DNA from 3 places in the Pseudoalteromonas sp. NZS37 genome. Region 3 is predicted to be linked to each of the others. Evidence: predicted binding sites of a transcription regulator. Region 3 holds the regulator's gene; each other region holds the start of a gene.
What was found. Region 3 encodes sigma-54, which starts transcription at its own class of promoters, with help from an activator protein. Its sites were predicted from a motif close to GTTGGCACGNNNNTNGNNT; they were not measured.

Region 1 (3,286 bases), on a different contig from region 3:
AAGCCGGTGCCGGTGCCTATATCAAGTAACGACTTTGCACCGCTTAAATTAGCCCATGCGCCAAGCAAAATACCATCGGTAGAAACTTTCATTGCACAGTGGTCGTGTTCAACTTTAAATTGTTTAAATACAAAACCAGACATTTTTTCACCTTTTCATTCACCAAGCGCAGCATAGCGCGTATAATCAGGGTAATTGTCCCTTATTTTAGACACTCTATGCAATTTTCTGAATTTGATCTTGATAACAAGCTACTCGATGCCATTAATAAAATGGGCTACGAGACGCCAACCAGCATTCAACAACAAGCTATTCCTGAAGCACTACAGGGGCGCGATATTTTAGCATCTGCGCCTACTGGTACAGGTAAAACAGCGGCATTTTTAATTCCGGCTATTCAGTACTTACTGGATTTCCCACGTCGTGACCCTGGTTTTGCGCGCGTACTCGTTATGACCCCGACTCGTGAGCTGGCTTATCAAATTCATGAACAATGTGAACTGCTAGCTAAACGCACACACCTAAAAATTGGTGTAGTAACAGGCGGTATTAACTACGGCACGCATAAAGAAATTTTTGAAAAAAATAACGATATTTTAATCGCCACACCAGGTCGATTAATGGAATACCTAGAAACCGAAAACTTTCATGCTGAACACGTAGAAATGCTTATTATTGATGAAGCAGATCGCATGTTAGATATGGGTTTCAAAAAAGAAATGAGCCGTATTTGTGACGAAGCTAAAAATCGTCGCCAATGTTTTTTATTCTCAGCAACACTTGAAGGTGACAGCGTAGAAAGGTTTGCTGAAAAAACATTAAACGACCCAGCTCTATTAGAAGCCGAATCGTCACGTAAAGAAAAGGCTAAAATTCACCAATGGGTACATTTAGCCGACGATTATCATCACAAACTTGAATTATTAGTTAATACGCTAAAAAATCCTGACGTAACTAAAGCGATTGTGTTTGTTAAAACTCGCGAACGCTTAGAAACATTGATTGGCGAACTTACAACTAATGATGTAAAAGCGGCGTGGTTACGCGGCGAAATGCCACAAGACAAACGTATGAAAGCCATGGAAAACTTCCACAGTGGCAAAACAAGCATATTAGTTGCTACCGACGTAGCTGCACGTGGTATTGATGTATCTGACATCAGCCACGTTATTAACTTTGATATGCCGCGTACTGCCGACGTATATGTACACCGTATTGGTCGTACTGGCCGTGCTGGTAAAAAAGGGATAGCAATATCGCTAGTTGAAGCACACGATATTGGTATTTTATATAAAGTAGAGCGCTACGTTGAACAAAAATTAAAACGCCGTGTAATTAGAGGTGTTGAGCCACAGCATAAAGAAGCTAAGCCACCAGCTAAAAAGCGTAAAGATCCAGTAAAAATGAAAGCCAAGAAAAAGGCTAAGGTTAAAAAGAAAAAGTAACCTAAAACATTTTTATACTAAGCCGACTTTTGTCGGCTTTTTAATGCAAGCCTTGCTGGCTCTGCTGTTTGTACCTGTTACATATGTAACCCAAGCATGTAACTCATACTCATTTAAATGTAATTTTTGCCCACCTGAATTCCCACTTAATAAAATTCCCTTATATTTCATAGCGTTAATATTGGCACCGAAATTGTAACTACAAAGATAACCTAGCCGATGGAATTTCCATATTGTGGCTGCACTATTCACCGTAATGTAAGGATTAAGTTATGAACCGCTTCAAGTTAACTATCGCTTTAGTATCATTTTGTTGTTTATTTTTATTAGCTTGCGCTACAAAAGTAAGTGCAGCAACCAACATGGCCGTAGTAAGCAGTGTAGCCACTCAACCTAACTTACAACAAGCTATCACCAACACCCTACGAACTAATCCTAACCTAGCGTTAAGTGATATTCGTGTGCAGGTAAAAAATGGTGAAGTAGATTTATACGGTGAAGCACAAACTGGTTTTCAGCGCGCACTAGCTCAAAAGTTTTTAGAAAATATGGATGGGGTTAAAATCATTCGTAATAAAATTAGCGTTATTTAATACGCACCACATAAACTTATTTGTATAACTAATTCATAAGCGCGGCTTGTTACTCCAACACAAGCTGCGCTTTTTTATACCCTGTTTAAGGCAAGTTTTGCTGAGCACAAAGATAAAATAAAACCTATGTAATGCAATTATTCCTCCCACAAAAGCGATAGATCCCATTAATACCAAACATACTAGTAGCTTGGCTAATAGAACAAGTTACGTCAGCATTAGTTACCATCCTCGTTGTAGTACAGCTATGTAAACAATTGAGCCAATAGATCGTTTGGTTACTGTTTAACTTATAAATATAAGCGCACAACTCTACGAACTTGTTATGCGTAAAAAGAGGCTAAAAATGACGCCCTAATTTTTACACTATTGCTTATATTCAGTCTTTGTAATGCTGAAGAAGAGTGATTTGGATTTGATGCTAGCGTGGCTATCTCTGATTTTTTTAGCCCTAAAATAAACTCAGTTAATATTGTAAAAGTTTACACTGTTTCTTCAGCCGATCGAGCGGGACTGAAAGAGGATGATTTAGTTATTGAAATAGATGGAAGCGTTATTTCAGAGTTTGCCGCAAAGGCAGTAAGGAAGTCGGTGGATAAATACTACTTTTACTTATTAAACACTCCTATATTCAATAAACATAACACTAGATATTTAAACTTTTAGCTAATAATCCGTTTATAAAAAACAACAGCGCATTTTTACTCTGTAAAAATGCGCTGTTGTTAAGTAACTATTTCCCAATGCTTTTGCCTAATGAGCTTTAACTAAATTACTCACTTTGGCTAGAGTCAGTACCGTCGCTACTGTCTTTATTTGGTGACTGCTGGCTTATTTTATCGCTAATCATAGCATCGAGTTTTTCGCCCCCTTTAATGCCAAAGTCGAGCGTACGAATTGGGAATGGAATGCTAATATCAGCTTCATCTAGTGCTTGCTTAACGGCAACTATACCTTTATGGCGTACCGTCATAAAGTCAGGCTCGCCTGGGTATTTAATCCAAAACCACACCAGTAAGTTGATGCTGCTGTCACCAAAGCCTTCAGCGTATACGGCGGTTTCATCTTTGCGTATTACAAAGTCAAATTCGTTAATTTTATCGACTATAACGTCTTTTGCTTTTTCTATGTCGTCGCCGTACGAAATACCTACGGGTACTTCTATACGTCTTATACCTAGCGTGGTGTAATTTTTTAGTACATTTCTAAATAATACTTTATTTGGTACAAGTATTAGTTGCCCGTAAA
Region 2 (3,286 bases), on a different contig from region 3:
TTGGAATATACTCAATAATAAACAAGAGAGTTTTAAGCGGTTTTAAAAAGTAGCTATTTGGGGATATATCACTACGCCAGGCTTGTTGTATTAAAGTAAGCAATCGATAGGCGAGGGCAGTAATAGGGCCAAAGGCTAAAAATATAAATATAACTACGAAATAGTATCGAGCAGTGCGCAGTATTAAGCTTTCAATTAATGCTTTAATAATACCAGGAGATGAAAGCCTATTAACTTCACGGGCAAGCAGTGGTTTTAGTAATTCGCGTGCTGTCGATTTTTGATTTTGTTTAGTTAGCTTTGCAATGCGAAGTGCTTTTTTATCAATACTCTTACTTTCTAAGCATAAGTATAAAATAAGACCTGCGAGTAATTCAGGGTAAAAAGCAAACTCGAGTAGTAGCACTACAATAATGAGAATGACACTTAAAATGAGCGTGCTTGCGAGTATAGCTGCCAAATATTGATAGCTTTTAGGTTCTTTGCTTTTGTATATGCGCTTGCCAATAGCACTAAAAACAGCATTTAACGCTGTATTAGGATGATACCAGCTAATAAGGGGAATAAAGCGCTCAGCAAGGAGCGCTAGTATGAAGGCAATAAAGTCCAAGTGGTTTTGAACAATATTGCTAAGCATTTACAGAGACACTGCAGTTAGCTTTTCTAAAAGTGCGACAACCATTTTAGATGAGTTGATTGATGCTGTTTCTAGGTATTCTTCAAATGATTGTGGTGACTCTTTACCTGCTATATCAGACATTGAGCGAATTACAACAAATGGTGTGTTAAGCGTAAAACACGTTTGTGCAATTGAAGCGCCTTCCATTTCAACGGCAAGCATTGTAGGAAAATCACTGCGTGCTTTATCGATACGCACAGGGTCACACATAAATGTGTCACCAGTACAAATTAAGCCAACAAGTGTTTTAACATCACTGATTTGTTCGATTGTTTGTTGTGCTGCTTCAACTAATTTAGGGTGTGCTGTAAAACCTGCTGGCATTTGTGGTACTTGGCCAATTTCGTAGCCAAAAGCAGTAACATCTACATCGTGATGACGTACTTCTGACGAAATTACTACGTCGCCAACACTTAGAGAAGGATCGAATCCACCGGCAGAGCCTGTGTTAATTACGCAATCAGGTTTGAAGTTATCAATCAGTAAGGTAGTTGCAATTGTTGATGCTACTTTACCAATACCAGATTGAACAAGTGTTACTGTGTTACCAGCCAATTCACCAGTATAAAAAGTGAAACCTGCTTTAGTTAAAATATGTGGGTTTTGCATCGCTTCACGTAAAATTTTAACTTCTGGCTCCATTGCGCCAATAATACCAACATTCATAATGTTTAATTCCTGAGTTTGAATCACTTGATTATACGTGAAGTTAGCAATAAAAAACAAAAAAGCGAGCTTGTTTATGAGCTCGCTTTAAATACTTTTTAGGAGAGTATTTAATTTGGTTTTTAAATTTCAGCTAAAGCAGTTGTTTGTGCTTTGGCTTGAGAAGGTGAAAGTACCGCTGGCTTATGTGAGCGATTACGAACAGGGCGCTGCGTTTGTGTTGCTGCAGGCTTACCAAGTTTAAACATAATTGCATCGCGTACTTCAGAAGGACGGTAGCCCGATTTAACTTTCATACGAATATGTGGAATGCCCGCAGACTCTAGTGCACCGTTTACAAACCAGTCGCGTTGAGCTTTGTGGCCATCTTTATTGGCATTGTTAACTAGGTCAACGGCCGCAACAATAGTTAGTTTTTCTTTATCGATTAATACAAAGTCGAGTTGCTTATTTTTAGCTTTAGCTAAAGCAGCACGTTTAGATTTAATAGAAAGACCTTGCTTACAGTCAATAACGTCAATTAGCTTAACGCGACTAACAATTTTATATTGATCGCCTACAGCACGCTCGAGAAGATTTAGAAAAGCGCCTTCAACCTGCGTAAAAACAGTTTGCTTGCGGGTAAAAGGATACGGGTTTCCGCCATCGTCATTAAATTTTGACGCAACAACAGAAGCCCCGACAACTAATACTAGAATTAATAATAAAGCGAATTCCATACGGTAACTCCATAACAACAAATTGACACTGCTCAAATAAAGCAATTTACGTGCCTAAAAAGTATGAGTTATAAAATAATTACCAACTGTTTATAAAAGCTAAAACTATGTAGCTATTAAGCTTTGTATCCACCTTCAATACCTTTAACCGCAATAGCTACAGCATCGTGTGCATGGAGTGATTCATAATGGTTTATTTGCAGCCAGTAATCGCTGTAATTATCTGTTTCTAATAAAGCTTTAATTTTACGCGCTGCATCTTCACAAAACATAAGATTTTGACCATTTAAACGGGCAAATTCTTGCTCGTCTTCGCGTTTTACTGCCGCTTGTACAGGCGTTTTAAGTTCAGCTTCGAGGGTATTTATTAGAGTCACTACGTCAAATTCTTGAATATTGCTGTCAAGCTTTACTTTTACGTTGGCAATAGAGCGCTGCGAGTGAGGTGTAGCGACTATGCCTTGTGTAGTGCCTAGCCATTCGTGCACATCTTTTTGGCTTAAGGTTTCTTGGTTAAACTTTTCGTTAAACGCGTTTTGTATAAGCTGGCGCGCAAGTGCTGCAGAGCAAGGGCACGTTGAAGAATAGGTAACATCTACAGTTAGCTCGTAGCTAATAATGTTATTTTCAATTGTACTGGTAAGTACAACTGGGTAGCTTTTCCAGCCCGCTTTACCACTTAATAGTGATTTACGGCGTAGCGGTAATTCAAATTTAAATTCAATTTGTGCTTTATCGCTCAGCCCTTCGTGGCTAGTTATAAAAGTATCGAGTGCTTGCGCTATTGTTTGCGGATTGACTTGCTGCTCAGTTGAAAGCAGGTCAAGTGCTAAAAATAGACGTGACATATGAATGCCTTTGGCATCTTCTTTATGCAAATTTACAAATGCACGAGCTTTGGCATTTACTGTAACTGGAGATAAGTCTCGTGACTCAAAAATAAATGGCAGTTCGATTTCGCCCATGCCAACCCAGTCTAATTTACCTGTTTGTAAAGCGGGTGCAGTGTCTGCTATATCTGGCATATTGGTTTGCATGTGCGCTACTCGTATTTTGGAGATAATAAAGCGGGGCATTTTACACTAAATAATTTATTGCTGAAATGATGAGTTTAAGAGATGAGCAAAATCAAACATGAAAAATTCTGTTTTTATCGCACAACATGGGTAGTAGTAGGAGAAAAATGCTAAAATCTGGGAAAATGGCATGTTTATACATGCGC
Region 3 (3,286 bases):
CATTTAAAGGTTTTAATTCAGGTTCCCAATGTGGATTTGGTAAAAAGCGTGCATCAAATACGTAATCTGCTTCTTTTGGTATACCGTATTTAAAACCAAACGATTCAAACGTGACAATCAGTTGCTTATCTTTTTTACCTAAAATCTTTTCACGAATAGATTCAGCGAGTTGATGAACACTCAAATCAGTCGTGTCTATCATAAAGTCGGCGCGGGTGATTAATACATCAAGTAATTCTTTTTCTTTTTTGATGGCTAAATCAAGAGGCAACGAGTCAATTGATAGTGGGTGTAATCTACGAGTTTCAGAAAAACGTTTGATCAATGTTTGATCGTCGCTATCTAAATAAAATAACGTAGGGTTTGCAAAACCTGGCAAGTATTCAAGAATATCGTTAAATTCATCTTGTTGTTTAGGGATGTTCCGCACATCAATGCTAACCGCAATTTTATCATAGCTATCAGACACACTGCGAACTAATGAAGGAAGCAAGTTAACTGGAATATTATCTACGCAATAATAACCTAAATCTTCTACAACGCGTAAAGCAACCGACTTTCCAGAACCAGAACGGCCGCTTATGATAATTAACTCCATTTAACACCCTTTATAAAACTATGATTGATTGACAATAACTTGGTAAAGCTCAGTATCTGATTTTGCACTGCGTAACTGTTTACAAAAATCTTTGTTGTTTAGTTTATCAGCAATGGTTGCTAGAGTCTTTAAGTGCTGCTGGTTATCGCCATCTGGTACGATGAGTGCGACGAAAATATCAACAGGGCGATTATCGATTGCATCAAAATTTATTGGAGTTTCGCTAACGAGTACTAAAGCCAAAGGCTCTTCTGCACCGCTCATTCTTCCATGAGGAATGGCAATGCCACGCCCTATACCTGTACTACCGAGTTTCTCTCTGCTCATTAAAGCATTAAGAATATCTTGTTGCGGTAAATACGGAAGTTTGTCGTGAGCAAGTTCGCTAATGAACTCTAAAATTCTTTTTTTGCTATTAAAAAGGACCGCAGCTTTGCTGCAGTCCTGGCATATAAGTGAGCTTAATTTCATCATATTAGTGTCGAGCAAGCTTCTCTTTGTGTTTAATTACTTGTCGATCGAGCTTGTCGATCAACGAGTCAATGGCGGCATACATATCTTGATGTTCTGTAGAGGCAAATAACTCAGCACCGCTTACGTGTATGGTGGCTTCTGCTTTTTGATTTAATTTTTCTACATCGAGAATGACATGAACATTATTAATATGATCAGAGTGTCTTTCTAGCTTCGCAAATTTGGTATTAATATAGTCTCTTAGTGAATCGGTTAATTCTACGTGACGACCAGTTAAGTTTAGTTGCATAAGCATTACCCTCTTTTTTTGCGTCTTAAATCAAACTTTTACGTTGATTTGACGGTGGAATAGCCAGAGATTCGCGGTATTTTGCGATTGTACGTCTCGCTACTTTAATTCCTTGCTCAGCCAATATATCCGCTATTTTGCTATCACTCAATGGTTTTGCTGAGTTTTCTGCTGCGATTAATTTTCGGATAAGCGCACGGATTGCTGTAGATGAACATTCACCACCGTTTTCGGTGCTTACATGGCTTGAGAAAAAATATTTAAGCTCAAATATACCACGGGGTGTGTGCATATACTTTTGGGTTGTTACGCGCGAAATTGTTGATTCGTGCATTTCTACCATTTCAGCAACATCATTTAAAACCATTGGTTTCATGGCTTCAGGACCGTGTTCAAAAAAGCCTTGTTGTTGCTTAACAATACAATTTGTTACTTTTAATAGCGTGTCGTTTCTACTTTCTAAGCTTTTAATAAACCATTTAGCTTCTTGTAAATGCGAGCGAATAAACTGGCTGTCACCACTGGATTTTACAGTGCGAGACATTGCCGCGTATTGGCTATTAACACGAATTTTAGGCATGCTATCTGGGTTTAACTCAACAACCCAGCGGCCTTTAATTTTTTTAACTGACACATCAGGAATAACATACTCAGATTCTTCTCTTACAATAGTATCTGCAGGTTTAGGGCTAAGAGTATGTATTAATGTCATTACTTCTTTAAGCTCTTCTTCTTTGAGCTTAGTTTTCTTCATTAATGTACGATAGTCACGAGCAGCTAATAAATCAATATGCTCGGTTAAAATCATTTTTGTTTCATTAATGTAAGGTGTTTCTTTATCAAACTGGTTAAGCTGAATACACAAACACTCTTGTAAACTACGTGCAGCAATACCAACAGGATCAAACAGTTGGATGCGTTTTAATACAGCTTCAATTTCATCAAGTTCGACTTCGTTATCATCTTCGTTTTCTTGATTAAAGCTTTCTAAAATCTCTTCGCAGCTTAGTGTTAAAATACCTGAATCATCGACGGCTTCTACAATAGCAATAGCAATAGCTTCGTCTGTAGGGCTAAATGGCGTTAGTTGTAACTGCCACATTAAATACTCATGGAGCGTTTCAGTAGAGGCACCTTGGTATATTGATTCGTCTTCAGGCATCGGACCCGATGATGCTGCTGGGGCGGCACTCATGTACTCATCCCAACTAACATCCATAGCCATGTCGTCACTTAGCGTGTCTTTTGCAAGTGCTTCACCACTATCTTGTTCGTATTCGCTTGGAGCATCATCGGCAGATGCGCTAACAGTTATGTCATCTGTATCTGCTTTTTGCTCGTTTTTACCTGCAGCGTCTTCTGAATAGTCTGCTTCTTCAACCTCTAATAGCGGGTTGCTGTCGAGAGCTTCTTGTATTTCTTGCTGGAGATCCAATGTACTGAGTTGCAACAAACGAATAGCTTGTTGCAGCTGTGGAGTCATTGTAAGTTGCTGGCCCATGCGCAGCTGTAGTGATTGCCTCATGTATCTCTAACAATCCTTTTATGTTGTTATAATTAATACTAGCAGATGCTTAAAGACATGGCGTAAATGTTACAGCCTAAATTGCTCGCCTAAGTAAACATCGCGTACTGTTTTATCATTTAATACGTGTTCTGGAGTACCTGATGCAATCAGCTCCCCATGAGAAACAATGTAGGCTTTTTCACAAACATCAAGGGTTTCTCTTACGTTATGATCGGTAATTAATACACCAATCCCACGATTTTTAAGATGTTCTATTATTTTCTTTATATCTAATACCGAAATAGGGTCAACACCTGCAAATGGTTCATCCAGTAATATAAATTTAGGATCTGCTGCCAGCGCACGTGCTATTTCAACACGACGACGTTCGCCTCCTGACAATGCCATACCTTGGCTA

Region 1: I6F47_RS09560 (BON domain-containing protein) is a predicted target of sigma-54. The motif match lies at 1,626-1,644, and genes of this name have one in related genera.
Region 2: I6F47_RS09800 (DUF2726 domain-containing protein) is a predicted target of sigma-54. The motif match lies at 2,104-2,122, and genes of this name have one in related genera.

The regions. Positions count from the first base shown of each region.
Region 1 is NZ_JADYXL010000004.1:281,466-284,751, reverse strand. Features, by position in the region: gene I6F47_RS09570 (tRNA1(Val) (adenine(37)-N6)-methyltransferase) at 1-143, opposite strand, end outside; gene srmB (ATP-dependent RNA helicase SrmB) at 219-1,445, shown strand; gene I6F47_RS09560 (BON domain-containing protein) at 1,718-2,038, shown strand; gene I6F47_RS09555 (mechanosensitive ion channel family protein) at 2,811-3,286, opposite strand, start outside.
Region 2 is NZ_JADYXL010000004.1:326,813-330,098, forward strand. Features, by position in the region: gene I6F47_RS09790 (cobalamin biosynthesis protein CobD/CbiB) at 1-637, opposite strand, end outside; gene mtnN (5'-methylthioadenosine/S-adenosylhomocysteine nucleosidase) at 638-1,345, opposite strand; gene I6F47_RS09800 (DUF2726 domain-containing protein) at 1,468-2,064, opposite strand; gene folE2 (GTP cyclohydrolase FolE2) at 2,181-3,101, opposite strand.
Region 3 is NZ_JADYXL010000001.1:492,059-495,344, reverse strand. Features, by position in the region: gene rapZ (RNase adapter RapZ) at 1-598, opposite strand, end outside; gene ptsN (PTS IIA-like nitrogen regulatory protein PtsN) at 617-1,069, opposite strand; gene hpf (ribosome hibernation promoting factor) at 1,074-1,361, opposite strand; gene I6F47_RS02235 (RNA polymerase factor sigma-54) at 1,387-2,886, opposite strand; gene lptB (LPS export ABC transporter ATP-binding protein) at 2,956-3,286, opposite strand, start outside.